One region of the Rothia sp. HMSC072B04 genome, then DNA from elsewhere that is predicted to be linked to it. Evidence: riboswitches for the same ligand, from Rfam matches in the RefSeq annotation. Region 1 holds a riboswitch; the other holds the start of a gene.
The links. Region 1 has a riboswitch for thiamine pyrophosphate ahead of HMPREF2928_RS03770 (ECF transporter S component). Riboswitches for the same ligand answer to the same signal wherever they lie in the genome.
Positions count from the first base shown of each region.

Region 2: linked by a shared signal. The riboswitch ahead of HMPREF2928_RS07810 (bifunctional hydroxymethylpyrimidine kinase/phosphomethylpyrimidine kinase) and the one ahead of HMPREF2928_RS03770 (ECF transporter S component) in region 1 are both predicted to bind thiamine pyrophosphate.

Region 1 covers NZ_KV813802.1:25,082-32,507, reverse strand. Annotated here, with positions in the region: gene HMPREF2928_RS03785 (aminotransferase class IV) at 1-747, opposite strand, end outside; gene HMPREF2928_RS03780 (energy-coupling factor transporter transmembrane component T family protein) at 904-1,701, opposite strand; gene HMPREF2928_RS03775 (ABC transporter ATP-binding protein) at 1,698-3,332, opposite strand; gene HMPREF2928_RS03770 (ECF transporter S component) at 3,421-4,053, opposite strand; TPP riboswitch at 4,112-4,212, opposite strand; gene HMPREF2928_RS03765 (DUF4235 domain-containing protein) at 4,480-4,713, shown strand; gene HMPREF2928_RS03760 (MFS transporter) at 4,874-6,298, shown strand; gene HMPREF2928_RS03755 (septin family protein) at 6,494-7,426, opposite strand, start outside.
Region 2 covers NZ_KV813812.1:89,287-96,712, forward strand. Annotated here, with positions in the region: gene HMPREF2928_RS07800 (slipin family protein) at 1-405, shown strand, start outside; gene HMPREF2928_RS07805 (YoaK family protein) at 658-1,368, shown strand; gene HMPREF2928_RS07810 (bifunctional hydroxymethylpyrimidine kinase/phosphomethylpyrimidine kinase) at 1,826-3,577, opposite strand; TPP riboswitch at 3,566-3,752, opposite strand; gene HMPREF2928_RS07815 (ABC transporter ATP-binding protein) at 3,963-5,711, opposite strand; gene HMPREF2928_RS07820 (ABC transporter transmembrane domain-containing protein) at 5,713-7,426, opposite strand, start outside.

The DNA.
Region 1 (7,426 bases):
ACCGAAGCCCAGCTCCCAGCCGGCCTGGCGTGCCGCCTCGAACACAGCGCCCTGCGTGGTGCCGGGAAGGATGCCGTGGCTCGGCTCGGGCGTATACAGCACCTTCTTGCCGTCCTCAATCTTGGCAACCAGCACCGAAGAGGTGGCACCCTCCAGCACGCGACGCTCGTCAGTGATGAAGATTGCGTCATCCGCGCCGCGCTCCTGAACGTACCGCAGGACCGCCATGTTCACCGCGTAGGAGAGGGTCTTCGCACCCGCCAGAAGCCACGGGTAGGCGCTGTTGTCCATCGGCTCGTGGCCGCGCGGCAGCAGCATCGCCTTCACGCCCTCGGTGCGGCGCTTCACGATGGAGGCGGGCACCGGCGACGCCATAATCAGCGTGTACGGGCCCGGCTGCATGGAGGTCACCGCCTGGGTGGGGCCGCGCGAAATAATGATCTTCACGATGTGCTCTTCGCCCAGCGCAGTCTCGGCACCGGCGGTCGCCTCACGCATGAGGCGCTCCACCGCCGAACGCAGAATCTCGGGTTCCGGGTCGGGCAGATCCAGCATGCGCGCCGACGACTCGAGGCGGGATAGGTGCATGCCGAGCTTACGCACGCGGCGGTTGACGGACAGCATGGTCTCGAAGACGCCGTCGCCGCGGGTGAAGCCCTGATCATCAACGCTGATGAGGGGCACGGACGGGTCAACGAAGATGCCCTGCGGGTTCTGCTCGTTCAGAAGAATTACGGTACTAGACATAGTCTTATTGTACGTTCGCAGCCGAACTGTAGGCAGGAGGTGTGTGTACCTTCCTGAAGCGACATCAGGGTGCCCGAGCTCTGCGAGGGAGGGTGCCCCTGTAGGAGCGAAGGAAGGGTGCGGGCGCCTCCCTAACCACGTCCAGAGCAGAGCAAACTAGCCCCAGAGGAACTGGATCGTACCCGCCGCAATAGATGCGCCGTACGCAACAGCAATAATGACGGCGGCGGCAATGCTCACGTGCACGTCACGGGGCGAGTAGCTAGGCACACGAGCCCAGGTGCGTTCGCCTGCGCCGAAGCCGCGCGCCTCCATGGTAATGGCGAGGCGGGAGCCGCGGCGGATAGCCTGCACCAGCAGGGCGAAGCTTTGCCCGCCGAAGGTTTGGGCACGTCCAGCGAGGGATTGGCCTGCGCCGAGTCCGCGGGCGCGTCGTGCTTGGCCGAGAGCGTTCCATTCGGCGAAGAGGATGCCGACCAGGCGGAGTGCGGCGACGGTGGCGAGCACGAACCGGGAGGGCAGTTTGAAGGTTTGTGCGAGGGAGTCGCCGAGGTCGGTCGGGTCGGTGGTGAGTACGAACGCGAGGGTGGGTAGGACCATGGCGAGGGAGCGGATCATCATGGCTGCGCCGACGGCGGCGGAGTCGGTGGTGATGCTGTTGAAGCCGAGGTCGAGGATGGTGGTGCCGGTTTTGGCGCTGAGCATGGCGACGGACCAGCCGGTGGTGATGACGGCGATGAGGATGGGCCAGAAGCGGGTGAGGACGTTGACGGGTCGGAATCCGACGAGGATGAATCCGAGCAGTTCGAGGGCGAAGAGGATTCCGGAGGTGAGGGGGTCGCGCACGATGAGTGCGGCGATGATGAGGGTGAAGGAGACGATGAGTTTTACGCCGGCGTTGAGGTTGCTGAAGTAGCTGGTTCGGTCGATGGTGCCGAAGAAGTCGGTGTTCATGCGTTCTCCTTTCCGTTGGTTGCCTGGGGTTCGGAGGCTTCGAGCGCTTCGAGGGTGATGTGGTTGCCGCCGAGTGCGGCGGTGTAGTCTTCGTCGTGGGTGATGGAGATGATGGCGGTACCGCCTGCGAGGAGTTCGCGGATGAGGTCGACGAGTTCGGCCCAGGTGCGGGCATCCTGCCCGAAGGTGGGCTCATCGAGAATGAGTATTCTCGGTGCGGTGGCGAGCGCGGAGGCGACCGAGAGTCGTCGTTTTTCGCCGCCGGAGAGGGTGAAGGGGTTGGCGTCGAGTAGGTGGGTGAGGCGTAGGCGGGTTGCGAGTTCGTTGGTGCGGGCGGTGAGGTCGTCTTCGTTGAGGGGGTTGCGGGTGAGTGCGGCGAGTCGGCGGGGGCCGAGTTCGAGTTCTTCGCGTACGGTTCCGCGGATGAATTGGTATTCGGGTTCTTGGAAGACGTAGCCGATGCGGCTGAGCATTTGGGCGGGGGTCCAGGTGGGTACGTCCCAGTGGGCGCGCTCGCCGCCGTGGTTGCCGCCGTGGTTACCGTCGTAATTACGGAGCGTGTCGGTGGCGGCGAGGGTGCCGTCGGGGGCGGTGAGTAGCCCTGCGAGGGTGAGCGCGAGGGTTGATTTGCCGGCGCCGTTGGGGCCGAGCACGCTGAGGTGTTCGCCGGCGCGCAGGGTGAGGTTGATGCCGCCGCGCAGTACGGGCAGGTCGATGGGTGCGGGTGCGGGGGTGTCGCCGAGGCGTTTGATGGTGCGGCGGCGGGCGCGTCGTTGTTTGGGGGTGGGTTGTGCGCGGGTGATGCTGAGGTTTTCGGCGCGCAGTAGCGCCTCGCCGTACTTGCTATCGCTGTCGCTCTGCGGCGCACGCGGCACGTAGTTGGGCACCCACACGCCGGCGTCGATGAGATCCCGACGGGCTTCGGTGAGCACGGTGTCGGGTGCGCCGTCGTGGGTGATGGTGCCGCCTTCGCCGAGTACGATAATGCGGTCCATGTGCGGCGCCCAGATGCTCACGCGGTGTTCCACGACGAGCAGGGTCGCGCCGGTGGCCTCCGCGGCGGCAAGAATACTGTCGCGCACCTCCTGCACACCGGAGGGGTCGAGGTTGGCGGTGGGTTCGTCGAGGATCATGGCGCCGGGGTGCATCGAGAGGATACCCGCCAGGCCGAGGCGCTGCTTCTGTCCGCCGGACAGCGCGCTGCTGGGGTGGTCGAGGGCAAGGTCGTTGAGCCCTACGGCGGTGAGGGCTTCGGTGACGCGGCGCCAGATTTCTTCGCGGGGTACGCGCAGGTTTTCGGGGCCGAAGGCGACGTCGTTGCCGACGGTTGCCATGACGATGGAGGATTCGGGGTCCTGCTGCATCATGCCCGCGGTGCCACGTGCTTCGGCGGGTGCTTGCCCGTTGATGGTGATGGTGCCGCCGGCGGATTCGCCGTCGTCATCGTGGAGCACACCGGCGATGGCGTGCAGGAGCGTCGATTTGCCGGCGCCGGAGGTGCCCAGTAGCAGGACTTTTTCACCGGGGTTGATGGTGAGGTTGAGTCCGCTGATGACGGGTTCTGGGCGTCCGGGGTGGTGCCAGCTGAAGTTGTTGAGCTCGATGCGCGCCCCGCGCGGTGTTGCTTCCATGATGGTTCCTTAGCCTTTTGTGTGGCTGCTGTAGTGTGCCGAGTGGTGACTCGTGGTGAGTGACTAGCCGGTGGATAGTTGCTGGTGGTTAGCGGCGGGTCTTGCCGGATGCCAGCGAGGAGAGCACACCGGTCTTGGCGAGGTTCTGCACGAGAATCCATGCGAGGAAGCCTGCGATCACTGCGCCGGAGATGACGGCGCACGCTACGTAGATGATTGCCTTGACCGGTTCCATGTCGGGGTAGTAGATGAAGATTTCGTTAACACCCATGAACAGGCCGCTGAGCGCACCGGCGAAGACTGCTACGAATGCGTCCCAGCGACGGTAGCGGAAGATTGCGAAGGCGATTTCAGCGCCAACGCCCTGGAAGAAGCCGGCAATCAGGATTTCACCACTCCACGCGCCGCCGGTGAAGAGCACGGAGATGAATGCTGCGACGATTTCACCGAAGAGTGCCGCACCGGGCTTGCGGATGAGCAGGCCGCTGAGGGTGCCGCCAAGCAGCCATGCGCCGGCGACGATGGGGCGGAATTCGGGTGCTGCTACGAGTGCAGTTTTGGCGGCGGGGCCGACTGCGATGTCCCAGATCCAGAAGATGACGGCGCAGGCTACTGCGATAACTGCGGCGATAACGATTTCGTTGACTCGCCAGCGCAGGTTCGGCTTCTTCGATTCTGCCTGGCTAGATGCCTTGGAGGCGGGGGTTACGTTCTGCGACATTGGTGGTCCTTCCTTCGTTGGAAGGGGAATGTCCTCGCCCTCTGAATGGACGAGGGCATTGAGAAGAAATTCGACTCCCTACGCCGGTACTAACCGGATCAGGTTCGAGGGTCTGCTTAGCACTCTCAGCGCCTCGGTGGCGCTCCCCTGTCGTTGTGGGCTTCCTTGTCCGTACCGTTTTGGTGCGGGCGGAAGTCCAGGTTCGATTGTAGGCGTGTCTGGCTGTTCGCGCCAATTTGCCGCTTTTTGTTTCGTTCTTCTGCCCACATTACAGAATTGCACGGTGTACAATTTTGGGACGGAGAGGCTCCAAGGCGGCACGAACGCCTTAAACCCTATACGCTAGGGAGTGGCGCTCTTTTCTCACCCAACCCCGAAGGGGTTCACGGGCAGGACGCCGCATCGTATACAGCTAAGGAGATACATATGAACCCCGTTGCTAAGCTTGCTATTGCGGGTATCAACATGGGCGCTGCTGCCCTGGTTGGTAAGGGCCTGGGCGCAGCCTGGACCAAGGCTACCGGTAACCAGCCTCCCACCATTTCCCACGAGTCTGAAGATACCCTGCGTCAGGTCATCCTCTGGACCGTTCTGACCTCCGTCGTGGGTGCTGTGGTGAGCTTCGGTATTGCTCGCCTGCAGCGTCGTTTCTTCAACTAAAACTTTGTGCCTTCCGCGCGAAAGTTCATGAACTAGGCGGTACGTATCTTCGCTCGGTACGTACCGCCTGGTGTTCCATCTTCAGCACGCCCGCTCTACTTCAGCCGGTTTCATGCCGCCGCTACGCTGAAGCGCCACCTCGGCATCCGAAAGCACAACTATGACTATTTCTTCTCCCCGCCGTAAGACGAAGGCTCCGCGTAGGGTCGTTGACCACGCGAATAGCCGCCGTTCGGTCGCCTCCTGGGTCATGTGGGATGTTGGTTCCTCGAGCTTCGACTCGATTATGATGACCTTCATCTTCACCGTGTACCTGACCAGTAGCTATTTCGGCACTCCCGAAGAGACCTCCTCGGCGCTGTCTTTGGGTCTGACTATCGCCGGTTTCCTGATTGCTATCCTGGCGCCGGTGACCGGTCAGCGTAACGACAAGTCCGGCCGCGGTATCTTCTGGCTCGGCGTGAACACGCTACTGCTAGTCGGTTCGATGGCGGCGTGCTTCTTCGTGGCCCCCACCCCGCAGTACCTGTGGCTGGGTGTCACCCTGATTTCTGCGGCGAGCGTGTTCAGCGAGTTCGCGTACGTGAACTATAACGCCGTGCTGCCGCGTATCTCCCACCCGGAGAATATCGGTAAGATTTCGGGTGCCGGATGGGCTGCCGGCTACATTGGCGGCATCCTGGCGCTGGCTGTGGTGCTGTGGGGTTTTGTGCTTACCCCCGAAGTGCTCGGCCTGACCACCGATAACGCCCTGAATATCCGTGCGGTCGCGCTATTCGCCGCCGCCTGGTGCCTCATCTTCTGCGTGCCTCTGCTGGTGCGTATGCGCACCCGCGAGCGCTTCCTGCCGGAGGTGCTGCCCACCCGCGAGCTGCGTTTCCTGGAGCTCGGTATGGAGCGTCTCTCCCCGGCTCGTCAGGGCGGTCTGCTCGCCTCCTACAAGGCGCTGTGGCGCACCATTAAGCGGCTGAAGATGACGTCCCCGCAGACCCTGTGGTTCCTGATTGCTTCGGCGGTGTTCCGTGATGGTCTGTCCGGTATTTTTACGTTCGGCGGTATTCTCGCGGCGGGCACGTTCGGTTTCAGCACCTCCGAGGTGATTCTGTTCGGTATTGCCGGTAGCGCCGTCGCGGCGGTTGGCGCGATTCTGGGCGGCTACCTGGATGACTACCTGGGCCCGAAGGCGATTATTGTTATCTCGCTGGTCGGCATTATTTTGGCGGCTACCCCGCTGATGTTCTTCCCCGAACCGGGCGTGTTCTGGGTATGCGCCCTGCTGCTGTGCCTGTTCGTGGGCCCGGCACAGTCGGCGTCCCGCACCTTCCTGGCTCGCCTGGCAGATCCCGGTACTGAGGGTGAGCTGTTCGGCCTGTACTCGACCACCGGCCGTGCGACCAGCTTCCTGGCGCCGATGCTGTTCGGCCTGTGCGTGAGCATCATGGGCGCGCAGATTTGGGGTGTGCTCGGTATTTTGATCGTTGTGGTGGCGGGTCTGCTTCTGCTGCTGCCGGTGAAGGCACCCGGTCCGTTGCGTGTGCGTGCGGCTCGCCGCGAGCAGAAGCGCCGCGACAAGGCTGCCCAGTAAGGCAACCCAGTAAAGCATGCGGGGCTAAGCGTCCTGCAAACCGCCCTTGCGAACCCCCGCGCAAACCCGTAAACGCAAAGGGAGGGGCGGGTAGAAGAATGATCTTCTACCCGCCCCTCCTTTGTGCTTAAGCAGTGCTTATCAAGCGGAGCTCAGTAAGCCGCGCCAGAGAGCTATACCAGAGAACCGCAGTGGCTAGTCCTCCACCACGTCATCTTCATCGTCAGAGGCAGCGTCCTCAGAGGAATCCAGCGCAATCTGCTGCTCCTCCTCATCCAAAACCTCATCGCTAGTCAGCTGAGCCCAGGTCGCATCATCAATCAGCGGATCATCAATCACGCGAACCCACAGCATCGAACCAGCCGCCAAAGCGCTCAGATTCTCGTCATACGCCTCCGCAGGCAGACCCTCAAAAATCTCAGCCAAACGCGCAAACAAGTCATCGTACGAAATGTCGCCCTCAGCCTGCAGCCAGCACTCAGCCGCAAAATCAGACAGCTCATTCAGCTCAGTGTCACACAGCAGCAAGAACGGGCCGTCCTCACCCACACGCACACCCGAAGTACCCGGCATACGAGAAACCGCAATCGTACCGTTCAAGAACACACCCGGCAGGTGATCCTCAGCCGTGTACTTCTCCAGCTTCTCAACCTCATCAGCGTTCGGCAGCTCATCACCATTCAGCAGATCCTGAACCAGCGGCAGAGTATCCTCAATCTCCGAGTACACCAGGCGCCACACGCCACCGCAACGCTCCACCAGCTTAGCCAGCGACACAACACCCTCAGGGTGACGCGCCAGACCCGAGCTCTGCTCACTCAAGAACACCAGAGCCTCGTGCAGCGGAACACGCTCAAAATACGGCTCCGAAGCCGACTCATCACGAGAAATGAACACAATACGCGACAGCTCATAGCTGAGGTCATCACGATCAACCACGTTCAGGCCCAAATCCACCGGGTTCTGCTGATCCTTCGGCGCATTCGGGTCAACAATCACAGACAACGGCTTCGGATACGGCGACACAACGCCCTCATCCGAAATAATCGCAGTCTCATCAGTCAGGTACGCAAACTTCGAACCCAAGAAACGCGACGCAGTCGTCTTACCGCTACCAGAAACACCCAC
Region 2 (7,426 bases), on a different contig from region 1:
CTCGGCCGCGTTGACCTGGACACCCTGCTCGCACACCGCGAGGACCTGAACGAGGACCTGCGTTCCATCATCGGTTCCCGCACCGAGCCGTGGGGTATTCAGGTGGAGCTCGTCGAAATTAAGGACGTTGAGATTCCCGAGGCTATGCAGCGCGCCATGGCTCGCGAGGCTGAGGCTGAGCGTGAGCGCCGCGCAAAGATCATTTCGGCACGCGGTGAGCTGGAGGCCTCCAGCGAGCTGAAGGAAGCATCCGACATTCTGAGCCAGTCCCCCGCCTCCCTGCAGCTGCGTTACCTGCAGACCCTGCTGGAGCTGGGTGCCGACCAGAACTCGACCGTGGTCTTCCCGCTGCCCATGGACGTGATTGGTCCGCTCGTGGGTGCACTCAAGGGCGAGAGCAAGTAAGCTACTCTCCCCGAGCTAAAAACCGAATAGTATGCAGGCCCCGAGCAGACACCTGCTCGGGGCCTTCGCTTTAACAGGGGTTACCCGGCGGGGTGCTTATCCTCTCCGGTACCCTGCTGACTTATGCCGTAGCATGGAACCAGCGGCATTACTGCTACGCACAGACCCACCCACCGTGAGAGAAGGCGCATGCTACACCACCTCCGCGAGATGCTACACCGCATCCCAGCACCTCGACGCTACGGGCGCGTCATGGCTCTGCTCCTCGCCTCCCTGGGCGGCGCAGTGGACGTCTTCTCGCACATCCACTATGAAGCGCTCGTTGCCACGCAGACCGGTAACTTTATTCTGCTCATCGCCGATCTGCACCGTGACGCACCGCATGTGGTGCACCTGCGCTGGCTCTCCGTTATTCTTTTCAGCTTCGGGTATCTGGCAGGGCATTTCATTCATGATCTACTCGGTCAACGTGCCCGGATGAGACACTGGCGCATCGGCACACTCCTGCCGTTCCTTCTGGTCTGCTTCGCGGTACCCTTCATGGATAGAACTCTGAGCAATAGCTTTCAGGTGGGCGCGCTGGCGTTCACCGTCGGTCTGATGATTCACGCCCTCGCGGATACACGCATTGGCGAAAACCCCTTTTCGCTCTTCATGACCAGCGGCAACTGGCGCAAAATGCTCAGTGCCTGGTACACCGCCGGTTCGCTGTACCTCACGCGGAAAACCCCCGACGGAGACACAAAAAATGAGGCGAAGGCACAGCGCCGTACGGCTCTGCTCAAAGCCATTGATTACTCTCTCGTAGTCGCCTCTTTCATAGCTGGCGTGATTCTCATGGCGCTTGTCACCCGATGGTTTGGCGTATTTTCCATCTGGTTGGCGGCGCTGATCGCGGGCGCTGCGTTCTGCTTCGGCTACCAGGCGGAAAAGAAAGAGGTTCGTGAGAACCAGGGCGCATAAGATTCACCCAATCTGCGGCTATAGACGAGGGCAGAGCAGAAAACAGAACAGCAAAATATCCCGTGCAGATGAGAGTATCTGCACGGGATATTTCTATGCGGGATTTACACGCCACACGCTTTCAAACGAAGCCCCGAAAACTGGGAAGGAAGGCGTTTGGCCCGCCGCGGGGGTTGGATGAGGTGGTTGCGACGGGCCAAACTGGTCGGTTACACGCCGTAGAGGTGCGGGCGCGGCAGGTACATCAGCCAGTTGGGTGAGGGCCGGAATCCTGCCGCTAACGGTTTTCACCGACGCCTTAAGCATAACCGGCAAGGCACCCGAACCGGCGGCAGGTTGAGTGAAGCATCAATCACCCATCTCACGCCATGCCGGGGCGGTATTCAGCCCCAAAATCGGCACCTAAAGCACCGGCGTCCCAAACCCCGCGCGAGCCTCTAGCGCAGCGCCCGACGAACTAACGCAATGCTCGGTGTGCCTGGTCAAAGAACTCACGCTCGTACACGCACGCCGACAGGTACGCCCGCGCCGCACGCACACGCTGAGCCGGTGAAGCCGCCTCAAACGCACGCTCCACCTCCGCGAGGCTACGCGCCACGTCGGCGGCGAACTCTTCGCCACCGTACATACTCAGCCACTCCGCGTACGGGTGGTCCGCATGATTCTGCGAGGAGAGCACAGCGCCCACCTCTTCGTACAGCCAGTAGCAGGGCAAGATAGCGGCGGCACCGACCACGTAATCATCACCAGCGGCGGAGGCACGCAGGAAATTCGTGTACCCCATCGTAATCGGCGAGGGCCCACCCAGACGCGCACGGTTCGCCAGCCAGCCCTCGTGCAGCTGCGATTCGGCGGCAATCGCCTCATGCGCACCGGCGGCCCAGTGCACCTGCGCCTCAGCGGCATCAGCACGTGCCGAGAGAGTCGCGAGCGCACGCGAATAGTCGCGCAGGTAAAGGGCGTCCTGGTCCAGGTAGAAGGCGAACAGGTCCTCGTCGAGGGTTCCGTCACCGAGGGCACGCACGAAGGGCAGGTCCAGGATCTGGTGCCAGGTTTCGCCACCGGCTGCCCAGAGGGCGGCGGTCCAGGGACCGGCGGGCTTTACGACGGCTTCACCGGCGGGCACGGGGCTGACCGGTAGCAGGCGCTCTGGGCTGGTGCCGTCCAGAGTATTGCCCTCAGAGTCGGTGGTGGCGAGCAGGTGATGCCACGGGTACGCGGAGGCGGCAGCCTCCAGACGGCGGGCACGGGCGGCGTGATCCACCGGGCCGTGGCCCTCACCGGAGCCGACCTGCAGACCGGCACCTGCGGCAATGGATTCGTGGAGCCAGCGGGTGCTCCACTGCAGGGCGCGGTGGGTGTCTTCGCTGGTCAGAACGCTCTGTTCTGCGGCTTCAGTGTGTTCTGCGGCTTCGGTGTGCTGGAGCAGCTCCACACCCAGGCGGGTTGCCAGCGAGGAGGACAGGGAGCATCCGGTGCCGTGCGTATTGCGGCTGTCCAGACGCGGGGTACGCACGTGCGCGCAGGTGCCGTCCGGGAAGACCGCGGTGTTACCGGCGTCCTGACCGCACAGGTGGCCGCCCTTCACAATCACGGTAGTTCCGGTCGCCGCCGCAAGGTTCGCTGCCTGCTCGTGCGCCTCATCGAAAGTCTGGGCGGGTTCCTTCTCACAGAGCACGGCGAGCTCCGGAATGTTCGGGGTAATCACATTCACGAGCGGCACGAGATCGCGCAGCGCCTGCTCCGCTTCCGCCTGCAGCAGGCGGTCACCGCTAGAAGCAATCATGACCGGGTCGAGCACGACCACGGGCACGGGGTGCTCGCTCAGCCAGGTGCGGACGGTGCGGATCGTGTCTGCGTCGCCGAGCATGCCGATTTTCACGGCGTCAACCGTGACGTCATCAAAAACGGCGGCAAGCTGCGCGGTCAAAAATTCCAGGGGCGGGGTGAATACTTCACGAACCCCGCACGTGTTTTGGGCGACCAGTGAGGTGGTCACGCACATGCCGTAACCGCCGGATGCGGCAATGGACTTGAGGTCCGCCTGAATACCCGCACCGCCGGAGGGGTCGGTTCCCGCAATGGAGAGAACCCTCGGTACCCGAGCTGTCTGGGGTGCCCGGGGGTTTCCGGAGGCGCTCACGCCGGGTACAGGGTTGGAGGGGTTGGTGGGTGCGCACGCGGGCGCAGTAGGCTGCTCTGCCATCATCGATAATCCCTTCGCTAGTTCGAACTAGAGCAGGTTCAATGGGTGATTCTCTCAGCCTTGAGTGTTCTTACGCCGTTTCGTGCGCCCGCTGTGCTGTAGCTCTTCGCTGTGCCGTAGCCCTTCGTTGGGCGGGTTAGCGGGTCGCGGGCGTCTCAAGGCACCCCATATCGCTCTGCCAGGTTATCACAATGATTCTTAGTAACTGAAAGTTTTGCGGGTGACAAGTGAATCTCTCCGAAATTTTCGTTTAAGTCTTGCGTTGCGGCGAGGGCTCCCCGCCGCCGATTTCAGCGCACCCTTGTGCGGAAACCACCCGTTAAACGAGTAGTGCCCGGCACCGCTTCACGCAGTGCCGGGCACTATCAGCCGGGCTTATCCTCAGAGCTTAGGTCAGGGCGAAAATCTCTGCCGGTGAACCCTCCGCAATGATCCTACCCTCGTGCAGCAGGACCGCACGGTCAGCCAGCGAGGCGATACGCGCATCGTGCGAAATGATCAGCACCGCACGGTTCGCCAGCACGGCGCTCAGGGACTCGGTTGCGTCCGCGAGCTCCAGCTGGGTGGTGGACTCGTCCAGAATCACGGCGTGCGGGTCAGCAAGCACAATACGTGCCAGTGCCAGCTGCTGAATCTGATCGCGAGTCAGCGGCGAATCCGCGCCGCTCACGACAGTATCCATGCCCTGCGGCAGGTCGCGCCACCAGCGGGCACCGATAGCGTCCAGCGCCTCGCGCATCTGCTCGACGGTTGCATCCGGCACGACCACCGTAAAGTTATCGGCGAGAGTACCGAAGAAGACGTGCGCTTCCTGGGTGCAGACCAGCAGGCGCGGGCGGCCGTCGGCGGCGGCATCGGTCGGGAAGTCGCCGTGACCGACCGGGCGACCCATCACGGTGATGGTGCCGTCCAGGGCGGTCAGCGAACCACCAATCAGACGAGCCAGGGTGGTCTTACCCGAACCGGAACGACCCACCAGGGCAAGCGCCTCACCGCGGCGAATCTTCAGGTTGATGCCTTCCAGAACGAGGGCGTCCGGCGAGTAGCCGTAGGAGACGTCGGTGCAGTCAATGGCGTACTCCGGGTTCTTCACGGCTTCATCAGACACGGCGGCGAACGCTTCGGCGCGGTGCTGTGCACGCGCCTCACGCTGCTTCTTCGCCAGGGAGACCACACCGAACACGCGGCCCATGTTCACGAGCATGATACGCAGGCTGCTGACGTGGTGGTTCAGCATGTCGGCGAGGGTTCGCAGGCTGAAAACCATGACCGAGGCGGTCGCTACGGCGCCCCAGCTTGCCCAGCCGAGAGCCACGCAGGCGGCACCCCAGAGCATGCACAGAACCGTGGGGATCCAGGCGTTGATAGCGTCCACGGTGAAGTACAGCTGGCGGATGCGCACCATGCCCAGCTGCGCGGCGAACTGGCGCTTGTTCTCGCCGGCGAAGGCGTCTTCACGGGCGGTATGAATGCCCAGCTCACGGATTGTGGAGGTGCCGCGAATGTTCTCGGTCAGCACGCTGTTGAGGTCGCTCACGCGCTCCTGGGCGGTCTGGTTGCGTGCCGCCATAAGCGGCAGCATCTTCGACATGATGAGGGCAAGACCGGCAATCATGGGTAGCATAATCAGACCCATTGCCGGGCTCACGAACGCCAGGGAGAGCGTGGAGATAATGAAGTACAGCAGCACGTAAATCGCGCCGAGCAGGTCCTCACTGACGGATTTTGCTGCCGAGGAGAGGTCGTCGGTCACGCGGGTGAGCAGGTCACCGCTACCGGCTTCTTCCACGGTGCGTGCGTCCAGGTCGAGGGTGCCGTCGAGGGTGTCCTGGTTGGCGTCACGGGTGACGAGCGCACCCAGTCGCGCCGCACTGTACGAGGAGACCATGAGGGTTATCGCCTGCACAATGAACGCCGCCAGAATAATCAGAATCGGCTGCCACGGGTAGCTGGCGAACTTACCCGCCACCACGTCGTCCACGGTGGCACCAATCTGCAGGGGCACCACCGCACCCATGAGGGTGCTGACCATGTAGATGACGAAGGTGTAGAGGGCTCGCCCCTTATGTGCCGCGAGGTAGTTCCACATGCGGCGTGCCACGTAGGCGGGGGTTTCGATGGGGAGTTGCTTTGCCATGCTAGTTCACCTCCTGATTCTGAGTGGTTGCGGGGGCTTCTGCCTGAGCGACGGGGTAGCCGTCGCGTTCCATGCGGCGAGTCGTCTCCGCGGTCGTGGAGACAACGTAGACCTGCTCCAAATCCTGCAGCAGGCCGGGGTAGCCGACGGGCAGGCGGTCGCTACCGATCTGGGTTTCCATCGCATCGTAGATGTAGCGCTGGCTGGGTTCGTCCACGGAGTTCAGCGGCTCGGTCAGGATGAGCACCTGCGCATCCTGTGCGAGTGCGCGGGCGAGTGCCAGACGCTGACGCTGACCACCGGAGAGGTTCGCGCCTTCGCTGGTGATGCGGGCGGCGAAGTAGTCTTCGGGGTTGCGTCCGCCCAGTCGGTAGGCGATTTCGCGGGAGTCGGTAATCTTCAGCAGTTCCTCATCCTTCGCCTGTGCCAGCTCCTCGTCGGGGTTCGGCACGGTGCCCAGGCGCAGGTGCTCCTGCAGGGTTCCGGCGAAAATCATGGGGTTGGGTTCGCTCAGCAGCACGCGGCGGCCGGAGGCGTCCTTGAGGTCCTCTCCCCCGCGTCGCAGGGTGCGGGCGAGCGCCTCGGCGTAGTCTTGCGCGGTGAGGTTGTAGTCGCGCGGGTTGACGTACACGATGCGCGGGTTGCTTGCACCGGCGGGGGCGACGGGGACGGGCACCTCGAGGGTGCTCGCCTCGACTGCCTGTTCGGCGCGTGCCAGCTGCGCCATTTCCTCGTCGGTGCGCGGGCTCTTCAGCACGCCCTGGCGTACGCCCGCGTGACCTTCGAGGCGGGCGACCTTGGCGAGCGCAATCTTGGCGTATCGCCATGCGGTGAGGAAGTTCTGGGTAATCCAGATGGGGCCGCCCATCATCGCGATAATGGAGGCGACGGTCACCAGGGACGCGGCAGGCGTGTCGGATACCCAGCGGCCGTTTTCGACGTGGCCGGTGAGGGCGAAGCCGATGCCGAGCAGGGTCACGGCGCCACCGAGCAGCGCGCGGATGAGGTACATCCAGCGGTGCGTCTTTTCGTAGCGCATGTAGCTGTCGAAAACTTCGTCGGTACCGCGGTGGTAGCGTTCACGCATCTGCTCTTCGGCACCGAGGCCGGCGATGGTGCGCAGGCCGGTGGCGATATCGGAGGCGCGTGAGGAGGCTTCACCGTCCTTTTCGCGGTATTCGCCAATCTTCGATTCGAGGAAGGTCGAGTACCAGGCGATCACGCCGACCACGATAATCGTGCCGATGAGGGTCACGATCGCGGTGACGGGGTTGATGAGCCAGAGCTGCACGGCACCGAGGGTCGCGATGATCATGGCGTTGACGAATAGCGGCAGTGAGAAGTAGACGTCCGTAATGCGGCGTACGTCTTTGTTCATGACGGTGACCGCTTCGCCGGAGTCTACGCCAGCGCGGGTGCGCCCCATGAGCCGGTTGATGTAGATGCGCCAGTCGCGGCCAAGTTCCGCGCTGAGGGTCATGGAGGTGCCCCAGCCGAAGAACTCGTTGATCACGATGAAGGTGATGGCTGCGACGACTACCCAGAACATGGGCCAGGCGTCGGGGGCTTTGCCGGCGATGTGCTGGTTGATGAATTGACCCACCATGACGGGGATAAGAATCGCACCGGTACCCGCGGTGGTTTCACCCAGGACGGGGATTGCCCAGCGGTGCCAGGGGTATTTGTATCCGGGTGCGGTGACGCGCAGGGCGAGG